Regions from separate parts of the Rhizobium sp. N324 genome, predicted to be linked through region 1. Evidence: predicted binding sites of a transcription regulator. Region 1 holds the regulator's gene; each other region holds the start of a gene.

Region 1 (7,671 bases):
CATCGCCGCCCTGAAGCGGATTCATTCGGGGCCGGTGGAACTTGTCGGCGTTGGCGGTGAGGCACTGCAGGCGGAAGGCTTGCAATCGCTGTTCGATTTCTCCGAGCTGTCGATCATGGGCATCACCCAGGTGCTGAGCCGGCTGCCGAAGCTTTATACGTTGATCCGCCGGACGACCGCGGAAATCATCGCTGCGAGGCCTGATGTTCTGCTCATCATCGACAGCCCGGATTTCACCCATCGCGTCGCAAAGCGCGTGCGCACCGCGCTGCCCGATCTGCCTGTCGTCAATTATGTCTGTCCGAGCGTCTGGGCCTGGAAGGAATATCGCGCCACGCGCATGCTCGCCTATGTCGATCATGTGCTCGCCGTCCTGCCCTTCGAGCCGGCAACGATGCAGCGCCTCGGCGGGCCGGCAACCACCTATGTCGGCCATCGCCTGACCGCCGACCCTGCGCTGCTGGAGACCCGGCGCCTGCGCGCCGGCAGGCAGCCCGGCAATCGCACGATCCTGCTTCTGCCCGGCTCACGCTCCTCCGAAATCCAGAATCTCCTGCCGCATTTCGAGGTGGCGGCAAACGAACTTGTCGCCCGCAATGGACCGATGCGCTTTGTTCTGCCGACAGTGACGCACAGGCAGGCGCTGGTCCGCCAATTGACGGAGAACTGGGCGGTCAAGCCGGAGATCGTTGTCGGTGCGCAAGCAAAATGGCAAGCCTTCGCGGAAGCCGATGCCGCCATGGCGGCATCCGGAACCGTCATCCTCGAACTGGCGCTGGCCGATGTTCCCGTCGTCTCCGCCTACAAGGTCGACTGGATCATGCGGCTGCTGACATCGGCCATCAAGACCTGGACCGGCGCGCTGCCAAACCTGATTGCCGATTACGCGGTCGTGCCGGAATATCTGAACGATATCCTTCGCGGTGCAAGTCTCGCACGCTGGATGGAGCGGCTGTCGGCCGACACCTACCAGCTCAAGGCGATGAAAGAAGGCTACGATCTGATCTGGCAGCGCATGCAGACCAAAAAACCACCCGGCGAACATGCCGCCGAAATCCTTCTCGACGTGCTGAACAAGAAAAAACCCGGTCGTCTCTGACCGGGTTTTCTTCTTTTCGGGCGATATATCGGCCGAAGCGATCAGCGCTTCGAAACGGGAATGTAGTCACGCTTCGGTTCGCCGACATAGAGCTGGCGCGGGCGGCCGATGCGCTGTTCCGGATCCTCGATCATCTCGTTCCACTGCGCGATCCAGCCGACGGTGCGGGCAAGCGCGAAGAGCACGGTGAACATGGTCGTGGGGAAGCCCAGCGCCTTCAGCGTGATGCCGGAATAGAAGTCGATGTTCGGATAGAGCTTCTTTTCGATGAAATATTCGTCGGTGAGCGCGATGCGCTCCAGCTCCATCGCTACTTCGAGCAACGGATCGTCCTTGATGCCGAGCTCGCCGAGCACCTCATGCGTCGTCTTCTGCATGATCTTGGCGCGCGGATCGTAGTTCTTGTAGACGCGGTGGCCGAAGCCCATCAGGCGGAACGGATCGTTCTTGTCCTTGGCGCGGGCAATATATTCCGGAATGTGGTCGACCGAGCCGATCTCATTCAGCATGTTGAGCGCTGCTTCGTTGGCGCCGCCATGGGCGGGGCCCCAGAGGCAGGCGATGCCGGCCGCGATGCAGGCGAACGGGTTGGCGCCCGACGAACCCGCGAGGCGGACGGTCGAGGTCGAGGCGTTCTGCTCGTGATCGGCATGCAGGATGAAGATGCGGTCCATGGCGCGGGCAAGCACCGGATTGACCACATATTCCTCGCAAGGCACGGCAAAGCACATGCGCAGGAAGTTCGATGCGTAATCGAGGTCGTTCTTCGGATAAACGAAGGGCTGGCCGATATGGTACTTATAGGCCATCGCGGCAAGCGTCGGCATCTTGGCGATCATGCGCAGGCTGGCGACCATACGCTGATGCGGATCGGTGATATCCGTGGAGTCGTGATAGAAAGCCGATAGCGCGCCGACACAGCCGCACATGACGGCCATCGGATGCGCATCGCGGCGGAAGCCCGTGAAGAAGCGGCTCATCTGCTCGTGCACCATGGTGTGGTGCGTGACGCGGTAATCGAAATCCTTCTTCTGCGCGGTGGTCGGCAGTTCGCCGTAGAGGAGCAGGTAGCAGACTTCGAGGAAGTCGCCATGCTCGGCCAGCTGCTCGATCGGATAGCCGCGGTGCAGCAGCACACCTTCGTCGCCGTCGATGTAGGTGATCTTGGATTCACAGGATGCGGTCGAGGTAAAACCCGGATCGTAAGTGAAGGAGGCAGTGTTCTTATAGAGAGCACCGATATCGATGACGCTCGGGCCGATCGTGCCGCTCTTGACGGCTAGGTCGACAGATTTGTCACCGATTTTTATTGTAGCGCTTTGATCCGTCATGCTGATCCTCCGGAATGGCGGTGGCGCCATAAAAGCGCCATAGGGGTTAAGCGTCCTCACCGATAGCTATATGATCGCGACGCTAATGCCAAGTTACCGTGACGGCATTTTGTGCATTGCAGTATCACCTTTTAGGCACTGCAGCGATGAGCAGCGTGCATATCGGAAGCCAATGATTCGACTGGCCTTTTGGCGCTCGCGATTTTCCCTCATATTTCAATCGATTATCCTTGCCCGATTTGTTGGGAGGTTGCATTCTGGGCGCCTTCGCGGGTGACTTGGGCGGCGCATGCAGGAATTGACGACAGTCGAATTGCGGCCGGAAGCTGGCGCCGGATCCTCCGGCGTTTCTCTGCCTGTGGTGGCGACGCCATCGGCAAGGACGCAGTCGGCGACGCCCTGGCGCCACCGGCTGCCGGCCGCAGCCCGCCAATCCTTGCGCGCTTGCAGGTCCATGCTGGGCGAGGAGGCGGATCACGGCCGCCTGCTGCTGTTTTCGCCGGTCTTCCTCGGCGCCGGCGCATCCTTCTGGTTTCTGGCCGCATCCGATTTTCCGCTTTTGACATTACTGCTGTCGCTGTCGGTGCTGACCATTGCGGTTCTCATCACCGACCGTAGCCGGGCCGTGTTGCGAACGACGTTGTTGGCGCTTGCACTTGTGGTCTGCGGCATGCTCTGCGCACAGTTCGAGAGCTGGCGGGCATCGACCGTGATCCTCGATTCATCCGTGACGACGACGCTGACCGGCCGTGTCGAACGGCGCGAAGGCGACGGCCGTGGGCGTTGGCGCTACATTCTCGCCGTCAGGGCCACAGACGAGCCGGAGTTGAAGCGGCCGCCGGGGCGCGTAACCGCGATTGTCCGCGGCGCCGACACGCCTTTCGAGATCGGCGACATTATCACCGGCAGGGCGCGGCTAACGCCGCCCTCGGGCCCCGCACTTCCCGAACTCAATGACTTCTCCTTCGGCGCCTATTTCGACGGCATCGGCGCCAACGGCTTCTTCTACGGCGCCCCTGAGAAGGATTTGGCGGCGAGCCCGCAGGGTGCAAGGTCGCCGTCGGAAGCTATGCTCGAATGGCTTTACCGGTTGCGTAGCAGCATCGGCGACCGCATCAGGTCGATCCTGCCTGGTGATACCGGCGCCTTTGCCGCCGCCCTGGTGACCGACGAGCGGCGCGCCATCTCGAATGCGACGACGGAGGCGTTGCGCCAGTCTGGCCTTGCCCACATCGTCGCGATCTCGGGTCTCAACATGGCGCTGTCGGCCGGCATCTTCTTCGTCGGCTTCCGGATGCTGCTCAGCCTCTTTCCGGGCGTCGCCCAGGCCTATCCGACGAAGAAGATCGCCGCCGCAGGCGCGCTCACCGCCGTCACCGCCTATTACCTGATCTCCGGATTCGGGGTCTCGGCCGAACGCGCCTTCATCATGATGGCCATCATGCTGATCGCCGTCTTCTTCGATCGGCCGTCGATCAGCCTGCGCAATGTCGTTCTCTCGGCGCTTGTCATCATCGCCATTTCACCCTCCGAAGTGCTGGGCCCGAGCTTCCAGATGTCCTTTGCCGCGACATTGGCATTGGTATCGGGCTATCAGTTGTGGAAGGACCGGCGCGTCCGCGAAAACGCGTTGCTCAAGCTGCCGATCTTCCGGCCGGTCGTTGCGGTCGCCGGTTTCTTCGGTGGCGTCCTGCTGACCTCGCTGATCGGCGGTTTTTCCACGGCGCTGTTTTCGATCGAGCATTTTCATCGGTTGACGGCCTACGGCCTGCCGGCAAACCTCGCGACGATGCCGATCATCTCGTTCATCGTCATGCCGGCCGGGCTGCTGGCAATGTTGCTCATGCCGTTCGGCCTGGACGCTCCGCTCTGGGAGGTCGTCGGCTTCGGCCTCGATCTGGTGATCGCTGTCGCCAAGACGGTGTCCGGCTGGGGCGGCGATATCGGCGTCGGCCGTTTGCCCGCCTGGTATTTCGCCGTCGCCGTGGCCGGCTTCCTGCTGCTGACACTGCTGCGCACCCGGCTGCGCCATGCCGGCACATCGACCCTCGCCGTCTCGACGCTCTTCCTGCTGGTTCTGCCGGTCCCCCGGCCGCCGGATCTGGTGATTTCGGAGGATGGCAGTCTGGTCGCGCTCGTTGCAGTGGCGGCAATGGCTTCCAACCGCGAAAACCCGCCGGATTTCATTTTCGACCAGTGGCAGAGAGCACTGGTCCTGCCGACACATCATCCACCGAAGATGTTGGAAGGCCCTGCTATCCCGCCGGAGGGAGAAGACCGCCGCGTCAGGCTTTCCCACGATCAGCAGATCGAAGCGAGGACGGCGATGCGGGCGGCGGCGGGCGGTGAAACAAACCGCTTTTCCTGTGTCAAAAAGGCCTGGTGCACATCAAGGCTTGGCAATGGGCGCGTCGTCACCGTCATCGACAATGCCGCCTATCTCGGTCCGGCCTGCGATGCCTCCGATATCGTCGTCACGTCTGTCCGCCTGCGTTTCAATAGCTGCCGCTCGGGCGCGACGCTCTTTACCGGTGAGACGCTACGCAGGACCGGTTCCGTCGAGCTGCGCTTCGCGGACGCCGGCCTGGAGGTCGCAACCGCATTCGAGAGCCTGTCGCGGCCGTGGATACGCCATCGCGCCTATGACTGGCGCAGCAATAGTTTCGCCGAAACCGGCCCGTCCAGCGTCAGTGATAGCGGCGAATGAGACCGACGAGCTTGCCCTGCACCTTGACGCGGTCTGGCCCGAAGATCCGGGTCTCATAAGCCGGGTTGGCGGCTTCAAGCGCGATCGAGGCGCCCTTGCGGCGGAAGCGCTTCAGCGTCGCTTCCTCGTCATCGACGAGGGCGACGACGATGTCGCCGGGACTTGCCGTGCTGCCGTTGCGGATGATCACCGTGTCGCCGTCGAAGATGCCGGCGTCGATCATCGAATCGCCTTTGACCTCCAGCGCATAATGCTCACCCGAGCCGAGCATGTCGGCGGGAACGACGATGTCGTGGGTGTTGTTCTGGATCGCCGAAATCGGAACGCCGGCGGCGATTCGGCCCATGACCGGCACCGAGACCGAGTTGCCGTTGTCGGCGACGGGTTTTGCGGGTGCGGGGGCGGCGACCGGCTGGGGCTTGCCGAGGCTGCCCTCGATGACGCTCGGCGAAAAACCACGCCGGGGCTGAATGCTGGGGCTATAGGCCTCCGGAAGCTTGATGACCTCGAGCGCCCGGGCGCGGTTCGGTAGGCGGCGAATGAAGCCGCGTTCCTCAAGCGCCGTGATCAGGCGATGAATGCCGGATTTCGAGGCCAGATCCAGGGCGTCCTTCATCTCGTCGAAGGACGGTGGAACGCCGGATTCCTTCATGCGCTCATGAATGAAAAGGAGAAGCTCCTGTTGTTTGCGCGTGAGCATCGGCGTGTGACCCCTGATTGAAACAAATCCAGAACAGACACTATATGTTCCATATGTGTTCCGCAAGTAGCTAAATTTCCGTAAAACTTGGCGCCAACTCGTTGAGATTTTTATTTTCATTCGCCGGATCGGCGCCATGTCTTGCATTGAGGAAGGCGCCGTCGCACATCTCTTCGCAATTGCAGGAGGGGATATCATGAACACGAATTCCGCCAAGCCGCACCCACTGGATCATGTCGTGCTGCCGGTCGTCAATATCGATCTGGCGCGCGAAAGACTCGGCAAGCTCGGCTTCACCGTTGCGGCCGATGCCCGTCATCCCTTCGGAACGGAAAATGCCTGCGTCTTCTTCGCCGACAAGACCTATCTGGAGCCGCTCGGTATCGCGAGCGTCGAGGAGAGCGAGTCCTCGGCGCGGCAAGGCAATGTCTTCACCGCCCGCAACCGGGCCTTCCGCTTCCGTTGCGGCGATGAGGGGCTTTCGGCCGTGGTTTTCGGCACCGAGGATGCCGGCCTCGATCATCAAAGCTTCATTTCAGGCGGATTGAGCGCCGGCGAGATGCTGGAGTTCAGCCGGCTGATGAAAATGCCGGACGGTTCCAAAGGCATCGGCAGCTTCAAACTGGCCTTTGCCGCGGATCTGCGGGCACCCGATTTCTTTCTCTTCACCTGCCAACGCATCAATCCATTGCCGGCCGACCGCGGCGCGCTGGAGACACATGCCAATGGCGTGACCGGCATCGCCGAGATCGCGCTGTGCGCGCCTGATGCCTCCGCCTTCGCCGGTTTCGTCAGCCTTGTCATGGCGCAGTCGGCCGTCGAGAAAACCGGTTTCGGCGTCAATATCGCGGCGCCGAATGCGAAAATCAGCCTGATGACGCCGGAAGGGCTGGAGGCCTATTTCGAGTTTGCCGTCTCATCCGCCGACCGCGGCCTGCGCGGCCGGGCCATCCGCTTCACCGTCGCCGATCTTGCCGTGACAGAAGCGCATTTGGCTGCTAACGGAGTGACCTACACGCGCAAGAACAATCGTATTCTGGTGAAGCCGGCGCCCGGGCAGGGCACGCTTTTCGCCTTCGAGGAAAGATGATGAGCACTGATACGAATTCGGAAGTCAGGATCGGCGCGGGCGCAGGCCAGGTCACCTTTTCCAATACCGGCCGCCTGTCGCTGATTGCCGGCCCCTGCCAGATGGAGAGCCGCGACCATGCCTTCATGGTTGCCGGCACGCTGAAGGAGCTCTGTGCAAAGCTCGGCATCGGTCTCGTTTACAAGAGTTCCTTCGACAAGGCGAACCGCACCTCGCTGTCGGCAGAGCGCGGCATCGGCCTTGAAAAGGGCATGCAGGTCTTCGCCGATCTCAAGAAGGAGTTCGGCTTTCCCGTCCTGACCGACGTTCACACCGCCGAGCAATGCGCCGAAGTGGCAAAGGTGGTCGATGTCCTGCAGATCCCGGCCTTCCTCTGCCGCCAGACCGACCTTCTGATCGCCGCCGCCGAGACCGGCCGTGCCGTCAATGTCAAGAAGGGCCAGTTTCTTGCCCCCTGGGACATGAAGAACGTGCTGAAGAAGCTCAACGCCAGCGGCAATCCGAACGTGCTGCTCTGCGAACGCGGCGCCTCCTTCGGCTACAACACGCTGGTTTCCGACATGCGCTCGCTGCCGATCATGGCGTCGATGGGTGCGCCGGTCATTTTCGATGCGACCCATTCGGTGGCGCAGCCGGGCGGGCAGGGGGAATCCTCCGGCGGTCAGCGGGAATTCGTGGAAACGCTGGCGCGCGCGGCGGTCGCGACCGGCATTGCCGGCGTCTTCGTTGAAACCCACCAGGACC
Region 2 (7,671 bases), 2.2 Mb from region 1:
CAGATGGGTCAGGCGAATTATTCGGCAGCCAAAGCCGGCGATCTCGGCTTCACCAAGGCGCTGGCCCAGGAAGGGGCGGCCAAGAACATCACCGTCAACGCCATATGCCCCGGTTACATCGGGACCGAGATGGTGCTCGCCGTGCCGGAGAAGGTGCTGAACGAACGCATCATTCCGCAGATTCCCGTCGGCCGCCTCGGCGAACCCGAGGAGATCGCGCGCTGCGTGACCTTCCTCGCCTCCGACGATGCCGGCTTCATCACCGGTTCGACGCTGACGGCCAATGGCGGGCAGTTCTTCGTCTAACCTACCTCGAAAATCGGAATCGATTTGAAAGCGATAGCGTGTCCTGCCGGATGCGCTATCGCTTTTTGTATGGATGCTCTCCTGAAGAGGTTCAGGAGTGGTCGCCGGCGTTCGGGGGATGCCGTCGGGGAGCCTTGGCCGGTACGCGCTGCAGCGAGCGATCCTCGCCGCGAAGAGCTGAGATCGCGGCTGCCAGGAGAGCCGAGGCGATGAGAATGGCGACGGCGGAATTCAGGAAAATCCGACCCATGGAAACGTTCCTTTCAAATGCGCCGGGCGGCTTGGCCTACCCACTGCGCTCATGAAGGAAATATGCCCCTGCCTGACGGAGTCGGTAGGTTCGGCTTTCGCGACCGATCGTCAACACCGTGTTGACAGGCGCGCAAAGAAAAACGGGCGCCGAAACGCCCGTTGGGAAGTCCGAAATGCTTTTGCCGGTCAGTAGCGGCAACGGGCCTCGTAGCGGCGGCCGTAGCGGTCGCGATAGACGCAGTAGCCGCGGCGTTCCACCGACTGGCCGATGAGAGCACCGGTGAGACCGCCGGCAACGGCGCCGACGGCGGCACCACCCCAGCTGTTGGTGACGGCACCGCCGATGACCGCACCGGTGCCGGCGCCGATCGCCGTGCCCTGCTCGGTCGCTGTGCAGGATGCCAGGGCGCCGACGAGGGCACCAATAAGAACAATCTTCTTCATCATGTCGTAACTCCCCAGGTTTGTTGGCCTTTAGATGCGGCCCATGAGTACAAGGATAATGATAATCACGAGAACTAGCCCCAAACCGCCAGAAGGTCCATAGCCCCAGCCACGGCTATAACCCCAATTCGGCAAGGCTCCGATCAAGAGCAGAATGAGGATAACAAGAAGTATCGTGCCAAGCATGGTGTGTTTCCTTCATTTCATCGGCAATTTGAATGGACGAGAAACACGCATTGGCGATTTTTGTTCCCGGTTACGCCAGGAAATGTGACGCCTCCTGACCCACGACCCAGCGGAAACCTGCCCGTATGGTTAAAAAGATCTTTAAATACAATATGTTGCGGTGAACAAAGCAAGAAGGTCCCGATGTCGCCGATTCGTCAGCGATTCGTTCCGTTTTTGATCGGGCGCCATCGATCTTAACGGCATCTGAATCCGGCTTTCGAAAGATTAACGCCGATGGGGCAAGGCGGAGCAGGGAGGCCGGTAGGCGATCCGCATCTAGCGCATGGACGGAATGTCGCCACCAGATGTGGCCGTGAACGAAACGCGAAACCGACAGGGTCGGCGATTCGTCGCCGATTCGTTCCGGCTTTGGTCGACAGGTTAATTTCGGGCGCAATTTACGATTGTTCGCCGCCGGACGGAGTCGTTGTTCGTGGCGACGAAAATGCGAGGGGCAGGGAGTACGGTGATTCAGCATCTAGTGGAAAAAAGTGATTCAAAATCAATACTTAGCCGTGAACAAAAGCTGAATCAGCAGGAGTCAGCGATTCGTCGCTGATTCGTTCTCACGCTGTTCCGATTCGCGGATCCGGGCGCCGCGCCTGACTCGCAAAGGTCGTAATCGCCGAAGCATTTTGAAATCTGCCCTTGCGTTTGCGGCGGCGGCTGTCCATGTGTTCTCTGGCTTCCCTCGCGGAGGCACTCTTTTCCCGGGGGCTGCCTGCCTCATTTGCATGGACCATGACTCTGACTTCGCAGCCGATGATTCTGAGCGGACGCGGTGTGACCGCGGTGCTCGGGCCGACCAATACCGGTAAGACCCATTATGCCATCGAGCGCATGGTCGCGCACGGGACCGGCGTGATCGGCCTGCCGCTCCGGCTGCTGGCGCGCGAGGTCTATACGCGGGTGGTGGAGAAGGTCGGCGCGCAGAATGTGGCGCTGGTCACCGGCGAGGAAAAGATTTCGCCGCCCAATGCCCGATTTTCTGTCTGCACCGTCGAGGCGATGCCGCGCGAGACCAAGGCCGCCTTCGTCGCGATCGACGAGGTGCAACTCGCCGGCGATCTCGAGCGAGGCCATATCTTTACCGACCGGATCCTGCATCTTCGCGGCCGCGAGGAAACGCTGCTGCTTGGTGCTGCGACGATGCAGCCGATCCTGCAGCAGCTCCTGCCCGGCATCACGATCGTCGAGCGGCCGCGGCTTTCGCATCTTTTCTATGCCGGGCAGAAGAAGATCACCCGGCTGCCGCAGCGCTCGGCCATCGTCGCCTTCTCGGCCGACGAGGTCTATGCCATCGCCGAGCTTATCCGCCGGCAGCGCGGCGGCGCGGCTGTGGTGCTCGGCGCGCTCAGCCCGCGCACCCGCAATGCGCAGGTGGCGCTTTATCAGGCTGGCGATGTCGAATATCTGGTGGCGACCGATGCGATCGGCATGGGTCTCAACCTCGATGTCGATCACGTCGCCTTCGCCCAGGACCGGAAATTCGACGGCTACCAGTTCCGCAATCTCAATCCGGGAGAACTCGGCCAGATTGCCGGGCGCGCCGGGCGGCACGTGCGCGACGGTACCTTCGGCGTCACCGGGCAGGTCTCACCCTTCGACGAGGAGCTGGTGCAGCGCATCGAGGGGCACGAATTCGACAACGTCAAAGTTTTGCAGTGGCGCACGACCGAGATGGACTTCTCCTCGATTCAATCCTTGCGGATAAGCCTCGAGGCGGGGCCGCGCGTGCCGGGGTTGACGCGGGCGCTGCCTGCGGTCGACCAGCAGGCGCTGGAACAGCTTTCGCGTTATCCCGAGGTCATCGACCTTGCCGACAGGCCGGCCCGCGTCGAAAAACTGTGGGAGGCTTGCGCGCTTCCCGACTATCGGCGTATCACCCCGGCACAACATGCCGATCTTATCTCGACCCTCTTTTCCGATCTCGTCCGCTATGGCACGGTAAATGAGCAATTTCTTGCGGAGCAGGTTCATCGCTCCGATCGGACAGATGGGGAAATTGACACGCTTTCGGCGCGAATCGCGCAGATAAGAACCTGGACCTATGTTTCGAATCGGCCTGGTTGGCTTGCCGATCCGACACACTGGCAGGAAAAGACGCGGGAAATCGAAGATCGATTGTCCGACGCGTTACATGAAAGGTTGACGAAACGCTTTGTTGATCGCAGGACATCTGTGCTCATGAAGCGCCTGAGAGAGAATGCGATGCTGGAAGCTGAAATCAGTGTGAATGGCGATGTCTTCGTTGAAGGACATCATGTAGGGCAATTGAGCGGATTCCGTTTCACGCCGGTGGCGGGAACGGACGGACCGGATGCCAAGGCGGTTCAGGCTGCGTCGCAAAAAGCGCTTGCGCTCGAATTCGAGGCCCGTGCGGCGCGAATCCACGCCGCCGGCAACAGCGACCTGGCAATCGGCTCGGACGGGTTGATCCGTTGGATCGGCGACCCGGTGGCGCGGCTTTCGGGCAGCGAGCACGTCATGCGTCCGCGCGTGATTCTGCTGGCTGACGAACAGTTGACGGGCAATGCCCGCGATCATGTCGCCGCCCGTGTCGAGCGCTTCGTCAATCATCATATCAGCACGGTGCTGAAGCCGCTCGACGATCTGTCGCGCGCCGAGGACCTGCAGGGTCTGGCCAAGGGGCTGGCCTTCCAGCTCGTCGAGAATCTCGGCGTGCTGTTCCGCCGCGACGTGACCGAGGAGGTCAAATCGCTCGACCAGGAGGCGCGCGCCTCGATGCGCCGCTACGGCGTGCGTTTCGGCGCCTACCATATCTTCGTCCCGGCACTTCTGAAGCCGGCGCCGGCCGAGCTCATCACGCTGCTCTGGGCGCTGAAGAACGACGGTCTGGACAAGCCGGGCTACGGCGATCTCATTCCGGTGCTTGCCGCCGGCCGCACCTCCGTCGTCACCGATCCGAGTTTCGAGCGGATGTTCTACAAGCTCGCCGGCTTCCGCTTCCTCGGCAAGCGCGCCGTGCGCATCGACATCCTCGAACGGCTTGCCGATATCATACGGCCGCTGCTGCAGTGGAAGCCAGGTCAGGCAAACCGCCCGGAGGGCGCCTATGACGGCCGCCGCTTCACGACGACGACGGCGATGCTGTCGATCCTCGGCGCCACGCTCGAGGACATGGAAGAAATCCTCAAGGGTCTCGGCTATCGCGCCGATGCGGTGAAGGCGGAAGAAGCATCGGCACATCTTGCAACGCAGGATGCGGCCTCGGGGCCGACTGCCACCGCGGAAACGCCTGCCGACGAGACGGCCGAAAAGGCCGATCACGACGATGCCGACGGCGCGGCGGAAGAGACGGCTGCCGAGCCCTCCGCAACCGAGGCGGCTTCGGTTGATGTCGACACGCCGGTGGCGACCGAAACCGCCGCTCCTGATCAAGCGATCGAGGCATCCGCTCCGGATGACGCTTCCGCTCCCACGGAGACGGCATCGACGCCTGAGGCATCCGCTTCCGGGGAAGCCGGCGAGCCGGCGGAACCGAAGCCGGTTCTTCTGTGGCGTCTCGGCGGCCGCAACGACAATCAGCGCCAGGCGCGCGGTGGGCACGGCGATCGCCGTGGCGGCCAGGGCCAGGAACGCGGTCAGAACCAGGACCGCGGCGAGCGCAATCGCCGGCCGGGCGGCGGTGAAGGCGGCGAAGGTAATCGCGGCGGGGAAGGGCGCGACAACAATCGTCACAACCGCGGCAAGGACGGCGGCGGCCGCGATGGCGGGCGGCCGCAGCAGACAAGAAGCGACCGCAACAACCAGCCACGGGGCGACCAGCCGCGCGGCGACCGGCAGGATCGCAAGGATCGCGGCGAGCGAAATGACCGCAACGATCGCAACAACAACCGCGGCGGTTCGCAGCCGCTGCGCTTCGAGGCCAAGCCGCCGCGCAAGGAGAAGCCGATCGATCCGGATTCACCCTTCGCCAAGCTCGCGGCTCTCAAGGAGCAGATGAAGAAGTAATCATGAGCGGGGAGACACAGCCGACAAGCGGTTCGCGCCAGCGCATCGACAAATGGCTGTTCTTCGCGCGCATGGTGAAGTCGCGCTCATTGGCGCAGAGCCATATCCAGTCGGGCCATGTGCGCATCAACGGCGAGCGTTGCAATCATCCGAGCCAGATGGTCAAGCCGGGCGACCGGATCGAGCTGACGCTGGAGCGGCGCGATGTCGTTCTCATCATGCGCCTGGCCGGCGAGCGGCGCGGCCCCTACGAGGAGGCCCGCCTGCTCTACGAGGACCTGTCGCCGCCGCCCGATGAGGCAAAACGCCTCACCCCCTACGAGCAGGCGATCCGGGCGACCGGCGCCGGCCGTCCGACCAAAAAGGAACGACGCGCAATCGATAGGCTGATGTCGGACGAGGATTAGAAAACTCTGCCCGCGGCGGCGGCTTTTGCAGATCGTTTGTCCTTGAAATCCGGCGTTAAAGCCGATACGTCACTGACAACCTGCCGGAAGCGTGCTTGCCTCCCAAGCCTGCCCACGCTTTTCCTCCGGCACAGGGATAGGCGCGACGTTCCAGGTTGCCCGGCCCCCATCCGCATGGAATCCTGGAGTTCTTCATGACCTATGTCGTGACCGACAATTGCATCAAGTGCAAATACACCGACTGCGTGGAAGTCTGCCCTGTCGACTGCTTCTATGAGGGCGAGAACTTCCTCGTCATCCATCCTGACGAATGCATCGATTGCGGCGTCTGCGAGCCGGAATGTCCCGCCGAGGCGATCAAGCCCGATACCGAACCGGGCCTCGACAAATGGCTGAAGATCAATACCGAATATGCCACCATCTGGCCGAATATCACGGTCAAGAAGGACCCTTTGCCCGAGGCGAAGGAAATGGACGGCGAGACCGGAAAGTTCGAGAAATATTTCTCCGAGAAACCCGGTTCCGGCGACTGAGGCGGTGCCTGAATTCGGTTGCCGGATTTGGGCGGCTGCGGGGCAAAACGGTTTAAAAGCTGCGTGAGGCATATGGGTGACATGTGTTGCCCGCATGACTCAAGTGAAGCAAATTATTGATTTCCTCATATTTTTATGATAGGTTTTGCATACTGTTCCATTTGTGGCATGACGCATGCCCAAAACCATCACGAAAGCAAAACAAATCCGTACGCGGTTTCCGTGACATATCAACGCTTTGAGCGCCGGGTCCCAAGATCGTGCGCAAGAAGTTCTTTGCTTTTGACCGATGGGACCAGAGTGAAGTCACCCGACGGATACTACCGTCTCACCCGGGCCTGACTGACCCGGCTCCGGCCGCCGCCGGAAGCGTAACAGGGAGTTTTTGAATAGAATGACGACTCAGCAGAAAAAGCCTTCCACAGCTCGCCATGGCTTCAAGACCGGTGAATCGATCGTCTACCCCGCTCACGGCGTCGGTACCATCACCGCAATCGAAGAGCAAGAAGTTGCCGGCATGAAGCTTGAACTTTTCGTTATCGATTTCGAAAAGGACAAGATGCGTCTGAAGGTTCCGGTCGCCAAGGCGATGAGCATCGGCATGCGCAAGCTTTCGGAAACGGATTTCGTCGAGCGTGCATTGAAGGTCGTGCAGGGCAAGGCGCGCGTCAAGCGCACCATGTGGTCCCGCCGCGCTCAGGAATATGATGCCAAGATCAATTCCGGCGACCTGATTTCGATCGCTGAAGTCGTGCGTGATCTCTATCGTGCCGAGAACCAGCCCGAGCAGTCCTATTCCGAGCGCCAGCTTTATGAGGCTGCGCTCGACCGCATGGCGCGCGAGATCGCCGCCGTCAACAAGATGTCGGAAACCGAAGCCGTTCGCCTCGTCGAGACCAATCTCAACAAGGGTCCGAAGCGCGGCAAGGCGATCGAAGAAGACGATTCGCAGGACGAAGCCGCCTAAGGCGCTTCAGTTTTTTCCCGATCAAAAAACCCGGCGCAAGCCGGGTTTTTTTATTGGAACTTTTTCCCGACTGCCGCGTTTAACACACGTAACTGCGGACTGCTCGCGGGGCGCGATGGGCCTCGACGGGCGAACTGCCATTCCGTCAATGTTCGATGAGGAGCGGATCATGCCTTTTCAATATTGCCCATCCGGCAAGGTGAAGAAACAGGTCCAGCCCGGCCGTCTCAACGGCCCATGATGAAAAATAGGGCCTCCCCCTGAAAAGTCCAGGGGCGAGGCCTTCATGCATTCAGAACCCCATTCAGTCCGGACAGCGATGTTCCGGAAGGCGCGTTTTATTGTTCATTTAGGGCGAGAGGCCTGTTTCAGGAGATCGAAATGAAGAACATGTCTGCAGACCGGCGCATGATCAAGATCGCGATGGCCGCCCCCTATCTCGCCCGTCAGGAAGAACACGATCTCGCCATCCGCTGGAAGGATCATGACGATCGCGGCGCGCGCAACCAGATCGCCATGGCTCATATGCGGCTCGTCATATCCATGGCGGGCAAGTTCC
Region 3 (7,671 bases), 910 kb from region 1:
CGCCATCGGCCATCGCGAGCCGACATTGCCTCCGCACAGGTAACGACACGACGCTCGACCAATTTCCTGCGCAGGAAGCTGACAGGATGCTCCCGCAAGGTCAGCCCGGTATGCCCATAGTCGAGGACGACATTGTGCCCTAGCGTCATCTGCCGAAGTTCGACCGCCGGCTCCTGCTGCTCGGTAATCGTTCTCGCCTCGCGTTCGGCCGCGGCCGCAAAGAGAGGCAGCGGCTCGTCACGGAGCGCCTTGATCGCCCAAAGCGCATCACGACGTTCCAGCCCGAGAGATGGCAGGAAGGCATCCGCTTCGGCAAGCTTCACCAGCGACGCGGCCGGCACACCGGACCGTCGCCACATATCGTCGACGTTGTCGAAGGGCTGATCGGCACGGGCGGCAACAATGCGGGCGGCATCCGCGGTGGCGAGGCCCCGCACCATTCGCATGCCAAGGCGGACGGCATGTCGATCCGAGCCGTCGATGGTCTCGAGCGTGCAGTCCCATCGTGACTGGTTGATGCAGACCGGCCGAACCTCGACACCGTGCTCCCGCCCATCCCGAACGATTTGGGCCGGCGCATAGAAGCCCATCGGCTGGGAGTTCAAAAGCGCCGCGCAGAAGACGTCAGGAAAGTGGCATTTGATATAGCTCGACGCATAGGCGATCAACGCAAAGCTTGCCGCGTGGCTCTCGGGAAAGCCGTAGCTACCGAAGCCTTCCAGCTGGCCGAATGTCCGTTTCGCAAATTCTGGCGAATAACCGTTGCGGATCATGCCGGAGACGAGCTTGTCCTCGAATTTGCTGACGCCCCCGGTGAACTTGAAGGTCGCCATTGCCCGACGCAACTGGTCCGCCTCCCCGCCTGAGAACCCGGCGCAGACCATCGCCACTTTCATCGCCGATTCCTGGAATAGCGGCACGCCCAGCGTCTTGTGGAGGACCGCCTCCAGCTCGGGCGTCGGGTATTCGACCTTCTCCTTGCCTTCCCGGCGGCGAAGGTAGGGATGCACCATGTCACCCTGGATTGGTCCCGGCCGCACGATGGCCACCTGGATGACGAGATCGTAAAAGGTCCTTGGTTTCATGCGGGGCAGCATGCTCATCTGCGCCCGACTCTCGATCTGGAACGTGCCCAGCGTGTCGGCCTTGCGGATCATGGCGTAGGTGGCCTGGTCCTCCTGAGGAATGGTCGCGAGATCGAGATTGATCCCCTTCTCCTCGCGTAGGAACGCAAAGCTCTTGGCCATGCAGGTGAGCATGCCGAGCGCCAACACGTCGACCTTCATGAATTTCAGCGCTTCGACGTCGTCCTTGTCCCATTCGATCACCTGACGATCCACCATGGATGCGGGTTCGATCGGAACCAGGTCGTCCAGACGATCATGCGTCAGGACGAAACCGCCGGGATGCTGCCCGAGATGGCGAGGCGCTCCCATCAGCTGCTGGGCAAGCTGAAGCGTCAGAGCGAGCCGCCGGTCTTCCGGATTGAGGTTGAGGTCTCTGACCTGCTTCTCGTCAACCGCTTCCGACCAGGCCCAACCGCCCGACGACAGTGCCTTGATCAGGTCCTCCGGCAGGCCGAGCGCCTTGCCGACATCCCGGATCGCACCCTTTGTCCGGTATCGGGTGACCGTCGCGCAGAGCGCCGCCTTGTGATGCCCATAGGTCTTGTAAATCCACTGGATGACCTCCTCGCGGCGCTCGTGCTCGAAATCCACATCGATGTCGGGTGGTTCGTCGCGTTCCTGCGAAACGAAGCGCTCGAACAGGAGGTCGTTGGTATCCGGATCGATGGAGGTGATGCCGAGCACGAAACAGACGGCCGAGTTAGCGGCAGAACCACGCCCCTGACAGAGGATGTCCTGAGATCGAGCGAACCGGACGATGGAGAAAACCGTCAAAAAATAGGGGGCATAGCGCATGGTTTCGATCAGCGCGAGTTCATGGCGGATGATCTTTTCCACGTGGGAAGGCAGCCCTTCTGGATAGCGGTTGGGCACGCATTCCCAGACATAATGCTCCAGCGACTGCTGGGCAGTCATTTCTGGGACGATGGCTTCCTCCGGATACTGGTAGGTCAACTCTTCCATGCTGAAGCGACAGCGCTCGACGATCTCCATCGTCCGGGCGAGCGCTTCCGGATAGCGACCGAACAGACGCTCCATCTCTCCCGGCGGCTTGAGGAACCTGTCGGCGTGCCGCTCACGCTCGAAGCCCACGTCGTCGATTGTGCTTCCCGTGCGGATACAGGTCACCACGTCCTGGAGCTGACGGCGGTTGGGCTCGTGAAACAGGACGTCATTAGTGACGACGGTCTTCACCCGGTATCGAGCTGCCATGTTCGAGATTTCGTGTAGCCGCATCTGGTCGTTCGGTCGCCGGCGCAGGCAGAGCGAAACATAGGCGCGGTCGCCGAAAACCTCAGCCATCTTTCGAAGCTGGATCGCGCAGGTCTCGTCGGGCAGGTCGGGCACGAGGACGCCGATAAGGCCGTCGGAATAGATGGCGACGTCGTCGAGAGTGAGGATGCAGTTGGCTTTGCCGCCTCTGCCTTTGCCGAGCGTCAGCAGCCGGGTTAGCCTCGAATAGGCGGCCCGGTCCGTAGGGTAGACCAGGATCGACATGCCGTCCGCCAAATCGAGCCGGCAGCCGACGACCAGCCGTAGGCCTGTGGCACGAGACGCCTCGAGCGCCCGCACGGTGCCAGCGAGCGAATTGCGGTCGACTATGCCAAGCGCCTCGATTCCCAGTTCCTTTGCCGTCGCAAACAGCTCTTCCGCCGAGGATGCACCTCTGAGGAAGCTGAAATGGGTCGTGACATGGAGTTCGGCGTATCTCATGCGAAGATTCCATGGATGAACCAGCGATGCGAGCCGGTATCGAGATCGACGCCGTCGCCGGAGCGGTAAATCCAGTAGCGCTCGCCGCTCTCGTCCTCGACTGTGAAATAGTCGCGGACGGCAGCCCATTCCGACGTTCGTTGCCACCACTCTCCGAAGATGCGCTCCGGTCCGTCCGCCCGCTTCACACGCCGCCGTTTGCCGCGCCACGTAAACCAGACGGGCGGATGATCAGGTAGCAGAGCCATGACTTCGATTAGTTCAGGACGGTCCATCAGGCGGACCGGACGTGGCCAGGTCATCGGCCAGTTTTGTCCAATTTCGGCGGCCACGGGCGATACGCGTTGGATCGATCGCTCCGGGACATCGCTGGCGACCGGTGCCACGCGATAGATGCGATAGGTTCCTCGGTTGCCCAGGACATCGACGAAAGCACCGACATCGACCGCGGCATCTTCTACCAGGCTGGAAGCGATTTGCTTGTCCTCGAGTGGCTCGACCATGGTTGCGGCGAGACTGAGTTTCTCGATGCCGAACCCGGGATCGATCTTCTCGATGCGATCACGCAGCAGCTTGGTCAGCCAGCCAACGTCGCGCACGGGCTTTGCTGTCCCTGCCCGTAGTGCCTGGATCGTATTGTCGACGCGGTGGACGATCAGGTCGGCGCGGCGGACACCCAGTCCTTTTGCCTGGAGTTCCAGACAGAGCTTCGTCACGAGCCGCGCGATGTATTTTCCGATGGTCTCTGCTGCGCCAATCGGCTCGGCGAAAGCACGGTGGACTTCGATGATCTCGGGACCACGGATCGGATCAATCGGCTCGGCAATACGGCCCATCATCTGGTCGACACGACGGCCGATCTCAGGACCAAAGCGAAGGGCCAACGGCGCACGCGGTGTCGCGGCCAGCTCGCCAACGGTTTGGAAGCCGAGAGTGCGCAGACTGATCACGGTCTCGGAACTGAGCCGCAGCGACGAGAGCGGAAGCCGCGCAACTGCGTCAGCAGTCCTCCCTGCGGAAATGACCTTGGTCTCGGCCATCATGGACCGCGCCAAACCGTATGCAGCTCCCCAGGTATCGGCGACGACCGCACGAGCCGGCAGACCCCGTGCACGAAACCGGTTCACGAGACCGGACAGCATCAGCTCCTCGCCGCCCTGGAGATGATCGGCTCCTTCAGTGTCCATCACGATGCCATCCGGCGGATCGGCTGCCACGACCGGCGAATATTGAGACAGCGCCCAGAGCGTCAGCCGTTCGAGCGCCGCACGATCTGCGGCGGGATCGGCATGGACCATATGAAGACCATGGACCAATGCCTGGGCCTTCGCAGCGGCCATGCCAACGTGCAAGCCATGCCTGCCGGCGTTTGCGTCGACAGCGGATAGCCATCGTTTCGAGCCGCTCCTGGCGACAACGACCAGCGGACCGTCACCCGGGATGGACGGATCGGCGCGTCTGATCCGATCTGTCGCCAGCGTCGGAAAGAAGACTGATACGACCCTTGGCATCGCATGCACCTATTTCGAAATCTGCGCTTTCACCTGCCTTGACCCTGATCAGCTCGGCCAACCATCGGGCTCGCCCAACGCCCGGAACTGGAAGTGGCTCGGAGGGCAGAACCGATATCCTCCATCGCGTTGCCGCTGCCGTCGGATGTCCGAAATCCCCCGCCTCGGTCTGCCGTCGCCATCGTCGGATGATCAGACCGATAGTGCCGGAACCCTCCGCCGCCAGCTGGAGACGGCGCGAAATCACCATCGGCAAACGCACAGTTTCGGCGACGACCGCGCCTAGTCCCCGGAACCGCAAGGCCTCTTCGAAGGCTTCAAGGACATATTCCTCTTTGATCGCTTCGACATAGATGACGCGATCAGGGTGGAGACCGACCTGGGCCAATGCGGGAGCGAACAGGTCCGGCCGAGCCAGGCACCAGACGACCATGCCCTTCGTCCGGGCCGCGATCCCAGCAACAAAGAGCGCGGCCGCGGCCCCGTCAACGGCCCCTGCTCCGCCTCCGGCGAACTCATGGACAGCGCCATGGGCCAACCCGCCGCCCGGAAGGCGTTCGTCGATGTCGGCCACACCGAATGGAATGACCGACTTGGATCGCGCGACCGCCCCTTCGAGGTGCTGAATACGACCTCGAAGGTCGGAGATAATTGGGTTCGCGGCGATCTGCGCCATTCGGAGCCTTTACCAAAATCGGGTTTCCATCTCGTTCAAAAGCGAGTACGTTCTCTATTTGTTCCCTATCGGAATGTGAGTCAATGTGCATATGCGGGCGAGCAGCTTTCGAACTGCAACCCAGCGGCATGATCGGAAGCCGAAGATCGAATGGATTCAAACGAGTATGGATGAACTGTCCACAGGCGCTAAAATGTCATCGATAAGAAAAAATTCCTGTCCAAAACTCCCGGCGCTACTCGTTCCTGACGTCTTGTCGATACGGTGCAAAGCACAGGAGAAAAGTAGATGACGGAGAACGTGATCTCATTTGACGAGAGCCAGCAGAGATTGGAGGGCACGCCCTTCGGCGTCACTGCCGACGAACTGCGCATAACCGCCATTGCGGCCAAAATCGAATTCGCGAGAAGCGAACTGCAGACGGTCCAAGCCTATATTGACGTCGTCTACGCGGGAAGGGTCGCTGTGACGGCGGATGACGGCAGCGAGCTACCTGTCGACACGCTTGCGCATCTCGGCAGCATCCTTTCTAACTACGAGCAGTCGTTGTTCGATCAGATCGCGAAGCTTGAATATGAGCAGGAGATGCTGCTCTTCCCGCCAGACGAAGACGAGGACTCGCCGGATGGCGACCGCCTTTCGTAAGCAAATCGCCCCAACAACCATGAGCGACGCGCCACACGACACAGCCAATCGACAGCGCAAGGTTATCCATATCGACATGGATGCATTCTACGCATCCGTCGAGCAACGGGATGATCCCGATCTTCGCGGCAAGCCCGTTGCCGTCGGCGGCTCGGAGGCACGCGGCGTCGTCGCTGCGGCAAGCTACGAGGCTCGCAAATTTGGTGTTCACTCGGCCATGCCATCAATAACGGCCAAGCGGAAGTGTCCCGACTTGATCTTCGTCAGACCGCGTTTCGACGTTTACAAAGCCGTCTCCCACCAAATTCGAGAAATCTTTGCCGAGTACACGCCGTTGATTGAACCTCTCTCGCTCGACGAAGCCTACCTCGACGTTACCGAAAACCTTAAAGGCATGGACATCGCGACCGAGATCGCACTGGAGATACGCGCCAAGATCAAGGCGGCTACCGGACTGAACGCGTCTGCAGGGATTTCCTACAATAAGTTCCTGGCGAAGATGGCGAGCGACCTCAACAAGCCGAACGGCCAAGCGGTCATCACGCCGAAAAAAGGCCCGGGCTTTGTGGAGGTCCTGCCCGTCAAGAAATTCCACGGCGTCGGCCCAGCGAAAGCCGAGAAGATGAACCGGCTTGGCATCGAGACCGGCGCTGACCTCAAAGCGCGCAGCCTCGAATTCCTGATCGACCATTTCGGAAAGTCAGGCCCCTACTTCCATGGTATCGCACGCGGCATTGACGACCGGCAGGTTAAACCCAACCGCGTCAGAAAATCCTTTGGCGCGGAAGATACGTTCAAGGTGGACATTCATTCGTTCGATCCGGCCTGGGAAGGCATCCGGCCGTTGATTGAGAAGGTGTGGACCTATTGCGATGCCAATTAAATCAGCGCCAAAACGGTGACGCTCAAGGTGAAGTACGACAACTTCACTCAGATCACTCGGAGCAAGACGACTGCGATGCCCTGCGGCTCATACGCCGTTTTGGAGGATGCTGTGAACTCGCTGCTGCGGGCGGTTTTTCCAGTCAGCCGAGGCATCAGACTGCTCGGCGTGACATTGTCGTCATTGGAACGCAAGGCTGCGGACCGCGAACCGCCGCAGTTGCTACTGTTCACGTAGCTGTGCTGGCCTTTCCTGTTTCAGGCGCTTGCTTAGCGACAGCCGATATAGGCTGAGTAGGCCGACGATACGCTAATCTACCCGGCTAAGGCGTCCCCGATTCAGAGCCTCAACATCAGGTCGTAAGCCATTGAAAAATGATTCGTTTCGAGTCGGAACGAATCACCGTCGCACGACTTTGAGTCGCGAATCACTGATTCGGAGCGTCGCGTCATGGCGTCAGGACACCGTGCCCAGTGGAAGGGCTTTCTGAAAGTTGGAGAAGTCAGCTGCGGGGTGGCCCTCTACACGGCTGCCTCCACGGCTGAACGCATCACCTTCAACACCGTCAACAAAGCAACGGGCAACCGGGTGAACCGCATTTTCGTCGACGGCGAGACCGAAGAGCCGGTCCCGAAAGAGGAGCAGACCAAGGGTTTCGAGGTCGACGACGGTCGTTACATCATGATCGATCCAGAAGAGATCGCCGCAGCGATCCCCCAGAGCGACAAGACGCTGGAGATTGAGGCGTTTGTCCCCTGCTCCGAGATAGACGACGTCTATTTTGACAAGCCTTACTACCTGACCCCGAGCGACCGTGCCGGATCGGACGCGTTCACGCTTCTCCGGGATGGAATGAAAAAAGCGAAGGTCGCCGCCATTGCGAAAGCAGTCCTGTTCCGGCGAATGCGTACGGTACTCATTCGCCCGCACGGCAACGGGATGATCGCCACGACCCTGCAATACAATTACGAGGTACGATCTTCGAAGGCCGCATTCGAGGAGATACCGAAGTTGAAGATCGAAGGTGAGATGCTCGATCTCGCCAAGCACATCATCTCGACGAAGCTCGGGGAGTTCGATCCGGCCACCTTCGACGACCGTTACGAACAGGCGGTC
Region 4 (7,671 bases), 2.2 Mb from region 1:
GGCGGCGGCGGCCTGCTTGCCGGCATTGTCGAGGGGCTGAAGCGCAACGGGCTTGCCGATGTGCCGGTGATCGCCGTCGAAACGGAAGGCGCGGCCTCGCTGAACGCCAGCCTCAGGGCGAATGAACGCATCACCCTGCCTGCCATCACCTCGATTGCCACCTCGCTCGGCGCGCGGCAGGTGGCGCAGCATGTCTTCGATCTGCCGAAACGGCATCCGATCGAAAGCATTGTCGTCAGCGATGCCGATGCCGTTGCCGCCTGCCTGAAATTTGCCGATGCGCAGCGCATTCTGGTCGAGCCTGCCTGCGGTGCGGCCCTTGCCGTTGCCGATGTGCACGCCGGGCTGCTTGCCCGCTTCGACAATCCGCTCATCGAAGTCTGCGGCGGCATCGGCGTATCGCTCGAAAAGCTGAGGCTCTGGAAAGAAAAGTTTCTCTGAGCTGAGATCAAAGAAAAAGCCGGGCAAAGCCCGGCTTGATCGAGAATTTATTGGAGAGCGCTTAAGCCGCCCAGGGGTGCGAAGCGGCGTTCTTCTTTTCGAAGCTGTCGATCGCCTTGCCCTTCTCCAGCGTCAGGCCGATGTCGTCGAGACCGTTCAGCAGGCAGTGACGCTTGAACTCGTCGAGATCGAACTTGATCGAGCCGCCATCGGGGCCGGTGATTTCGAGGTTCTCAAGGTCGACGGTGAGGATGGCGTTGGAACCGCGCGAGGCGTCGTCCATCAGCTTGTCGAGATTTTCCTGGCTGACCTTGATCGGCAGGATGCCGTTCTTGAAACAGTTGTTGTAGAAAATATCGGCGAAGCTGGTGGAGATCACGCAGCGGATGCCGAAATCGAGCAATGCCCATGGCGCGTGCTCGCGCGAGGAGCCGCAGCCGAAATTGTCGCCGGCAACCAGGATCTTGGCATCGCGGTAGGCCGGCTTGTTCAGCACGAAATCCGGATTTTCGGAGCCGTCTTCGTTATAACGGGCTTCGGCGAAAAGGCCGGTGCCGAGGCCGGTGCGCTTGATGGTCTTCAGATAATCTTTCGGAATGATCATGTCGGTGTCGATATTGACGACCGGCAGGGGCGCTGCAACGCCCGTGAGCTTCACGAATTTATCCATGACGCATGCTCCATTTCAGCAAATCTACTTTCCTGAATGTGCATCTAGTCCAGTTTTTCGCCGAAATGAAGGAGAATCTTTGAAAAATGGGGGCCACGCGACGTTTCGCGCGGCCTGCCCGTTAAATATGTCGGGTTATTTGGTCGGCGCGTTCAGGCCCCAGAGCACGCCGAACGGGTCGCGAAGCTGGCCGTAACGGTCGCCCCAGAACATCAGTTCGACCGGCATGACGACTTCGGCGCCGGCAGCGACGGCGCGATCCCACCAGAAATCGATATCGTCGATAACCAGCTGGATGGCGAAGCCTTCATGGCCTTTGAAGGGGTGGCCGTATTCCGGATAGGCATCCGACAGCATGAGGGAACTGCCGTTGATGTAGAGATGCACATGCATCGTCCGGCCGCTTTCGTCGACCGGCACGATATAGGCTTCTTCGGCGCCGAAAGCTTTCTTGTAGAATTCTGCGGCTTTCACAGCGCCGCCGACCGTCAGATAGGGCAGCAGGCCATTTTTGACCGGCGGCATCTTGACCGGATTGTTTTCCGTCGCATTCATGCTCGTCCTCCATCGTTTTCAAGCGCCGGCTGGATGCCTGGCTGCTTCAAGGACGTAGCATGGACGCATGATCCGACAATGTCGGTCGGTTTTTCGCGTGAAGCGGCTTAGAGATCGATGATCGTGCCGCGGCCGTCGTTCCAGATCCGCATTTCGCGTTGGCCATTGTTTGCCTTGGCGCGGACCGGAGCGGGCTTCATCTTCAGCGACAGTGCGCGGCCGACCATCAGCACGGTCAGAATGCCGCCGACGGCAAGCGTCACCGAGAAGGTGAGAAGCAGCATGGCCACGAAAACGCTGGCGCCGGCAAGCATGAAGAAGATGGAGCGAATGTTCTGCATGGGGTTTGGTACCTTTCTACGGAAAGGAATGTGTCCTTCTTTTTCTTCTCTGCAAGGCAAGCATGGCTTTTTGTTGTCTTGCCCGGCTTTGCGAAGCTTGGCACTAATGATCGATGAGCCAAATACCCCCTCGCCGTTCCTTAAATCTGCGCCGCTCGGTGCTGAGCGTGCCCGCCATCAATCTCCGGGCGCTCGAAAAAAGCCATTCGCTTGATTGCGATGCGGTTATTTTCGATCTGGAGGATTCCGTCTCGCCCGAGAAGAAGGGGCAAGCGCGGGAAAATCTGCGCGCCTTTTTTGCGGGGCCGCCGCTTGAAGGCAAGGAAAGGATCATTCGCATCAATTCTTTGTCATCCGAATTCGGTCCGGTGGACCTGGATCTGGTCAAGGCGCTTTTGCCCGATGCCATCCTCCTTCCCAAGGTGGAGGGACCTCGCGGTATTACCGATATAGGCGATCTGCTCGCCGATGCGGATGCGCCGGAGGAACTGCGCATCTGGGCGATGATCGAGACGCCGCGCGGCGTGCTGAATGCCGGGGCGATCGCCGAAGCCGGCCGGACGCCGGGCTCGCGGCTCGATTGCCTCGTCGTCGGCCTCAACGATCTGCGCAAGGAAACGGGCGTCTTGCCGCAGCCGGGACGAACCTATCTCGTGCCGTGGCTGATGCAGGTCGTCCTGGCGGTCAGCGCTTACGGGCTCGATGCGATCGACAGCGTCTTCAACGATTTCAGGGACGAGCAGGGTTTCGATGCCGAATGCCTGCAGGGCCGGGCCATGGGCTTTGCCGGCAAGATGCTGATCCATCCCACGCAGATCGAGCCCGCCAATCGGCATTTCGGCCCGGACCCGGCAGCGATTGCGGAAGCGGAGGCGATCATATCGGCTTTTGCCGATCCGGCTTCCGATGGCTTGAACGTCATCAATTCAGGCGGGCGGATGATCGAGCGGCTGCATCTTGTCCAAGCCGAAAGCCTGGTTCATAAAGCTCGCCTGATTTCTGCAAGAAAGCCCGCCTGATGAAACTTTACCGCTTCCTGACCGGTCCCGACGACGCTTCCTTCTGCCACAAGGTCACCGCCGCCCTCAACAAGGGCTGGTCGCTGGAGGGCTCGCCGACCTATGCCTTCAATGCCGCAACCGGCGCGATGCAGTGCGGCCAGGCGGTCGTCAAGACCGTCGAAGGCAAGGATTACCATCCCGAGATGAAGCTCTCCGAGCAGTAAGGTTTACAGCACCGAGCGATGCCGGTTTTTTCGGGCGATGCGTTAGCGCTCGGCGGCTTCCTCAGCGCTTGCCTCGATCCGCTCCATATCGTCGTCGCTCAGCCCGAAATGGTGGCCGATTTCGTGGATCAGGACGTGGGTGATGATATCGCCGAGCGTCTCGTCATTCTCGGCCCAGTAATCGAGAATGGGGCGCCGGTAGAGGCGGATGCGGTTCGGCATCTCGCCGGTTTCCACCGTGAAACGTTCGGAAATGCCCCTGCCTTCGAAAAGGCCGAGCAGATCGAAAGGGGTTTCCAACGCCATGTCCTCGAAAACATCGTCATCGGGGAAGTCTTCGATCTCGATCGTGAGGTTGGTCGTCAACCGGCGAAATTCATCCGGCAGATGGCTATAGGCCTCCATGGCCAGCGACTCGAAGGTGCTGATCGTCGGCGCATGGCGGTCCCGCCAATCATCGCTCTGGTCTATGCGGGCCATGAATATTCCTTCCTTTGCGGGCCCATATAGAACCTTTATCGCCGGTTTTCGAGTGCGGAATCAAAGGCAGGAATAAATTCATAGAAAATGGCCGTTGACTCTTCATTAGCTCTCTGGAATCTATAAGAACATAACAGGAACAAGACGGATTGGAGAACGCCATGGCGCAGCACGCCCTGGCGCGCGAGCGGCTTTTTGCGCTCCGCGAAACCATCGCCAGATTGGAGGGGAAGCCCGCGCCGGCGCTTGCGGCAGCGGAGCGGGAAGCCCTGGCGGACGGAGGCAAGACACGGCAGAGGCGCAGTCTGCCGCCCCTGGCGTTCGGGGTGGAATCGCTTGATGAGGCGCTGGAAGGCGGCCTGCCGCTCGATGCGATCACCGAATTCCGCTCCGCTCTGTCGCGTGATGCCGGTGCGGCAAGCGGGCTGGCGCTGGCCGTCGCCGCGCGGCTGCAGAGCCAAGAGGCGGATGCCGGCAGGCTTTCCCCGCTGCTCTGGATCGGCGATGCTGTCGGCACGCTGGAGGCCGGCCGTCCCTATGTTCCCGGGCTTCGGGATTTCGGGCTGAGCCCGGAGCGGTTTTTCCATGCCGCGCCGCGCAAGCTGGACGAGGCGCTCTGGCTGGTGGAGACCGCGGTGGAAAGCGCTGCCTTTTCGGCGGTCATCTTCGAAGTGCGAGGCAATCCCGCCCATTTCGGCCTGACCGAAAGCCGCAGGCTCAGTCTCAGGGCGCGTGCTGCCCGCCGTCCGCTCTTTCTTGTCCGCCAGGCCGGGGCGGAAGAGGCAAGCAGTGCGGCCTTCCGTCTGCATGTCGAGCCGGCGCCATCCGGTCTGCGGCCGTTGCCGGATGGATCGAAGCTTTCCGGCAGCATCGGCAATCCGATTTTCCGTCTCACGCTGGAGAAGGGGCGCAATCCGGCCCCGCTCTGCTTTTTTCTGGAGTGGAACCCCCATGGACGCGAATTTCTCCCCGTCGCCGAGCCAAACCTCCTTCGTTCTCCAGGCGAGCAGTCAGCGCATTCTGGCGCTCAGCTTTCCGCATCTGCCAACGGACCGCATCGCCCGCAGGCGATGGGGGCTCTCCTGGCGTTCGACAGGGCGTCCTGAGGCACCGCCTATCGTCTGTTCCGGCAAACTCAACAATGCCATGCGGCTGACGGCGCTGGACGAGTTGGCCGAAAGGCTGGGGCTGAAAAAGGACCAGGGCGTTGCCGAAGCGCGGGCCATGTACCCAATGCTCGAGGTCGCGGAAGAGGATCCGGCGGCCGACCGCCGGCTGCTGGAGGCCATTGCCGACTGGTGCGACCGTTATACGCCGCTGGTGGCGTTCGACGGCAAGGACGGCCTGTTTCTTGACATTAGCGGCTGCGCCCATCTCTTCGGTGGGGAAAAGCCGCTTCTCAAGGATGTGCTGTCGCGGCTTTTTCATATGGGAATCGATGCGCGCGGCGCCATCTCATCCTCGCCAGGCCTTTCCTGGGCCGCGTCGCGCTTCGGGCGAGGCGGCGTGATAGAGGATGAGGAGACGAAGCAGGTGCTGATGTCCTTGCCGGTGGCAGCCTTGCGGCTGGAAGGACAAACCGTCGATGCGCTGAAGAAGCTCGGCCTGAAATATATCGGCGACGTCATCGATGCACCGCGCGCGCCGCTGACCCGCCGGTTCGGCCCGGGACTGCTTCTGCGGCTCGACCAGGCGCTGGGACGTGAGGAGGAGCCGGTCTCGCCGCGGCGTCCGGTCGCCAGCCTCTCGGCCGAAAGCCGCCTGATCGAGCCCATCGGGACGGAAGAACAGATCCTTGCCGTCACGCGGCAGGTCGCCGTGTCGCTGCAGCCGTCGCTGGAGACGCGGGGGATCGGTGGACGGGTGTTCGAACTGGTGCTGTTCCGCGTCGACGGCAGGGTCTTTCGTATCTCCGTCGGTGCTTCGCAGCCGCTTCGTGAACCAAAATTCATTGCCGGGCTTTTTTCCGAGCGATTGCAGGCGGTTTATGACGATCTCGATGCCGGCTATGGTTTCGAAATCCTGCGGTTGAATGTGCTGCGGCATGATCCCTTCAACGAGGCCCAGGCGGATTTCGAGGGCGACCGTCAGGGCGAGATCTCGCTTTCTGTTTTCGTCGACCGGGTCTCGGCCCGGCTGGGTGCGGATTGCCTGCAAAGCTTCCAGCTCCGCGAGAGCCATGTGCCGGAACGCGCCGTCATCACGGTTCCCGTGATGGATGCTCTTCCCAGGCGGAAGGCGGCGCAGGGCATCCAGCTTCCTTTCCGCGAGGAGCGCCCGCTGCGGCTCTTCGCAACGCCGGAGCCGGTCGAGATCATGCTTGCCGAAGTGCCCGATGGTCCGCCGCAGATCTTCCGCTGGCGGCGCATGCAGCATCAGGTGGCAAGAAGCGAAGGGCCGGAACGGATCGCCATGGAGTGGTGGATCGATGGGGATGACGCCGAGGCGCGTGACTATTTCCGCATCGAGGACGAGGCCGGACATCGCTTCTGGATCTATCGTCGCGGTTTCTATGGCCGGGAACTCGATCCTCGCTGGTTCATGCACGGTGTGTTTGCATGAAAAGCGGGCCGGCATTTTTCGAGATCGGCGTGAGAACGAATTTTTCGTTTCTCGAGGGCGCCTCCAGTCCGGAAGAGATGGTCGTCCAGGCCGCTCATCTCCGGCTCGGCGGTCTCGGCATTGCGGACCGGAATTCGGTTGCCGGCGTCGTCAGGGCGCATGCGCAGGCGCTGCAGCTCGAGGAGAGATACAGGAACAGAGATGCGATCCTGGCCCAGGCGGAGAAGGACGGGAAAACGGAAAGGATTTTCGATCCCATCCGGATTCAGCCGGGCGCCCGTCTGGTCTTTTGCGACGACACGCCGGATATCCTCGCCTACCCGCGCAATCGGCGGGGCTGGGCAAATCTCTGCCGCCTTCTCAGCGCCGGCAATCTGAAGGAAGAAGCGGTCAAGGGAAGCTGCTTCCTGACGGAAGCCGAGCTCATGGAATGGGGAGACGAGATGATGCTCGCGCTTGTTCCCGATCGCACTCTTGTCGATCGTCAGTCAGGCCAGTCGGCGCTGGAAGATTATCTGGAACGGTTTCGCAGACGGTTCCGCAAGGATTTTTTCATGGCGCTGGCCCCGGCCTATGACGGCCGCGACCGGCAGGTCTTTGCGGTGCTTGCCATGCTTGCGGCGCGAAACCGCGTGCCGCTGATTGCGACCAACCAGCCACTTTACCATCATCCCGAACGCCGGCCGCTTTCGGATGTGGTGATCGCGATCCGGGAGCACGTGCAGATAGCGCAAGCCGGATTCCTGCTGGCGCCGAATGCCGAACGCTACCTTAAGGATTCACGTGAAATGGCCCGGATATTCCGGGACTATCCGGCTGCGATCGAAAATAGCCAGGCTTTCTTCGATAAGCTGACCTTTTCGCTGAAGGAATTGGAGCATAATTATCCGCCTGAAAACGATCCCGGCGAAACGCCGCAGGAGACGCTCGATAGGCTGACGAGGGCGGGAGCCGCAAGGCGCTATCCCGAGGGTGTGCCGTCCAAAGTGGCGCAGCAGATCGATTATGAACTGAAACTCATCGGCGATAAGAACTACGCCTCCTATTTCCTGACGGTTTACAGGATCATCCAGCACGCCCGTTATGACCTCAAGGTCTTGTGCCAGGGGCGCGGATCGGCGGCAAATTCGGTCATCTGCTATTGTCTCGAAATTACGGAAGTCGATCCTCAAAAGAGCACGCTGCTGTTCGACCGTTTCATTTCGATGGACCGCGACGAACCGCCGGATATCGATGTCGATTTCGAGCATGATCGGCGCGAAGAGGTCATCCAGTTCATCTACAGAACCTATAAGAGAGAACATGCCGGGCTGACGGCGGGGGTAACGACCTACCGTACCCGCTCGGCCGGCCGCGAGGTCGCCAAGGCCTTCGGACTGTCGGAAGATGTCCAGTCG

Evidence for each region. Region 1 encodes LexA, which represses DNA repair genes until DNA is damaged. Its sites were predicted from a motif close to TGTTCNNNNTGTGTTCNG; they were not measured.
Region 2: a site for LexA is predicted at 1,792-1,809, ahead of AMK05_RS21700 (helicase-related protein). Genes of this name have one in related genera too.
Region 3: a site for LexA is predicted at 5,076-5,093, ahead of AMK05_RS14595 (ImuA family protein). Genes of this name have one in related genera too.
Region 4: a site for LexA is predicted at 3,837-3,854, ahead of AMK05_RS35620 (ImuA family protein). Genes of this name have one in related genera too.

Annotation. Positions count from the first base shown of each region.
Region 1 is NZ_CP013630.1:2,111,858-2,119,528, forward strand. It holds gene lpxB (lipid-A-disaccharide synthase) at 1-1,099, shown strand, start outside; gene gltA (citrate synthase) at 1,141-2,430, opposite strand; gene AMK05_RS10245 (ComEC/Rec2 family competence protein) at 2,720-5,137, shown strand; gene lexA (transcriptional repressor LexA) at 5,118-5,837, opposite strand; gene AMK05_RS10255 (VOC family protein) at 6,034-6,927, shown strand; gene kdsA (3-deoxy-8-phosphooctulonate synthase) at 6,927-7,671, shown strand, end outside.
Region 2 is NZ_CP013630.1:4,503,573-4,511,243, reverse strand. It holds gene AMK05_RS21715 (beta-ketoacyl-ACP reductase) at 1-306, shown strand, start outside; gene AMK05_RS35310 (hypothetical protein) at 398-556, opposite strand; gene AMK05_RS21710 (YMGG-like glycine zipper-containing protein) at 745-1,005, opposite strand; gene AMK05_RS21705 (DUF3309 family protein) at 1,033-1,188, opposite strand; gene AMK05_RS21700 (helicase-related protein) at 1,972-5,205, shown strand; gene AMK05_RS21695 (RNA-binding S4 domain-containing protein) at 5,208-5,612, shown strand; gene fdxA (ferredoxin FdxA) at 5,807-6,145, shown strand; gene AMK05_RS21685 (CarD family transcriptional regulator) at 6,540-7,112, shown strand; gene AMK05_RS21680 (RNA polymerase factor sigma-32) at 7,494-7,671, shown strand, end outside.
Region 3 is NZ_CP013630.1:3,018,984-3,026,654, forward strand. It holds gene AMK05_RS14585 (error-prone DNA polymerase) at 1-2,840, opposite strand, end outside; gene AMK05_RS14590 (Y-family DNA polymerase) at 2,837-4,351, opposite strand; gene AMK05_RS14595 (ImuA family protein) at 4,272-5,027, opposite strand; gene AMK05_RS14600 (hypothetical protein) at 5,316-5,672, shown strand; partial or broken gene dinB (DNA polymerase IV) at 5,692-6,792, shown strand; gene ku (non-homologous end joining protein Ku) at 7,006-7,671, shown strand, end outside.
Region 4 is NZ_CP013630.1:4,584,113-4,591,783, reverse strand. It holds gene AMK05_RS22085 (pyridoxal-phosphate dependent enzyme) at 1-441, shown strand, start outside; gene leuD (3-isopropylmalate dehydratase small subunit) at 503-1,111, opposite strand; gene AMK05_RS22075 (VOC family protein) at 1,247-1,666, opposite strand; gene AMK05_RS22070 (hypothetical protein) at 1,774-2,007, opposite strand; gene AMK05_RS22065 (HpcH/HpaI aldolase/citrate lyase family protein) at 2,121-3,026, shown strand; gene AMK05_RS22060 (DUF1737 domain-containing protein) at 3,026-3,232, shown strand; gene AMK05_RS22055 (metallopeptidase family protein) at 3,275-3,712, opposite strand; gene AMK05_RS35620 (ImuA family protein) at 3,874-4,818, shown strand; gene AMK05_RS22045 (Y-family DNA polymerase) at 4,859-6,274, shown strand; gene AMK05_RS22040 (error-prone DNA polymerase) at 6,271-7,671, shown strand, end outside.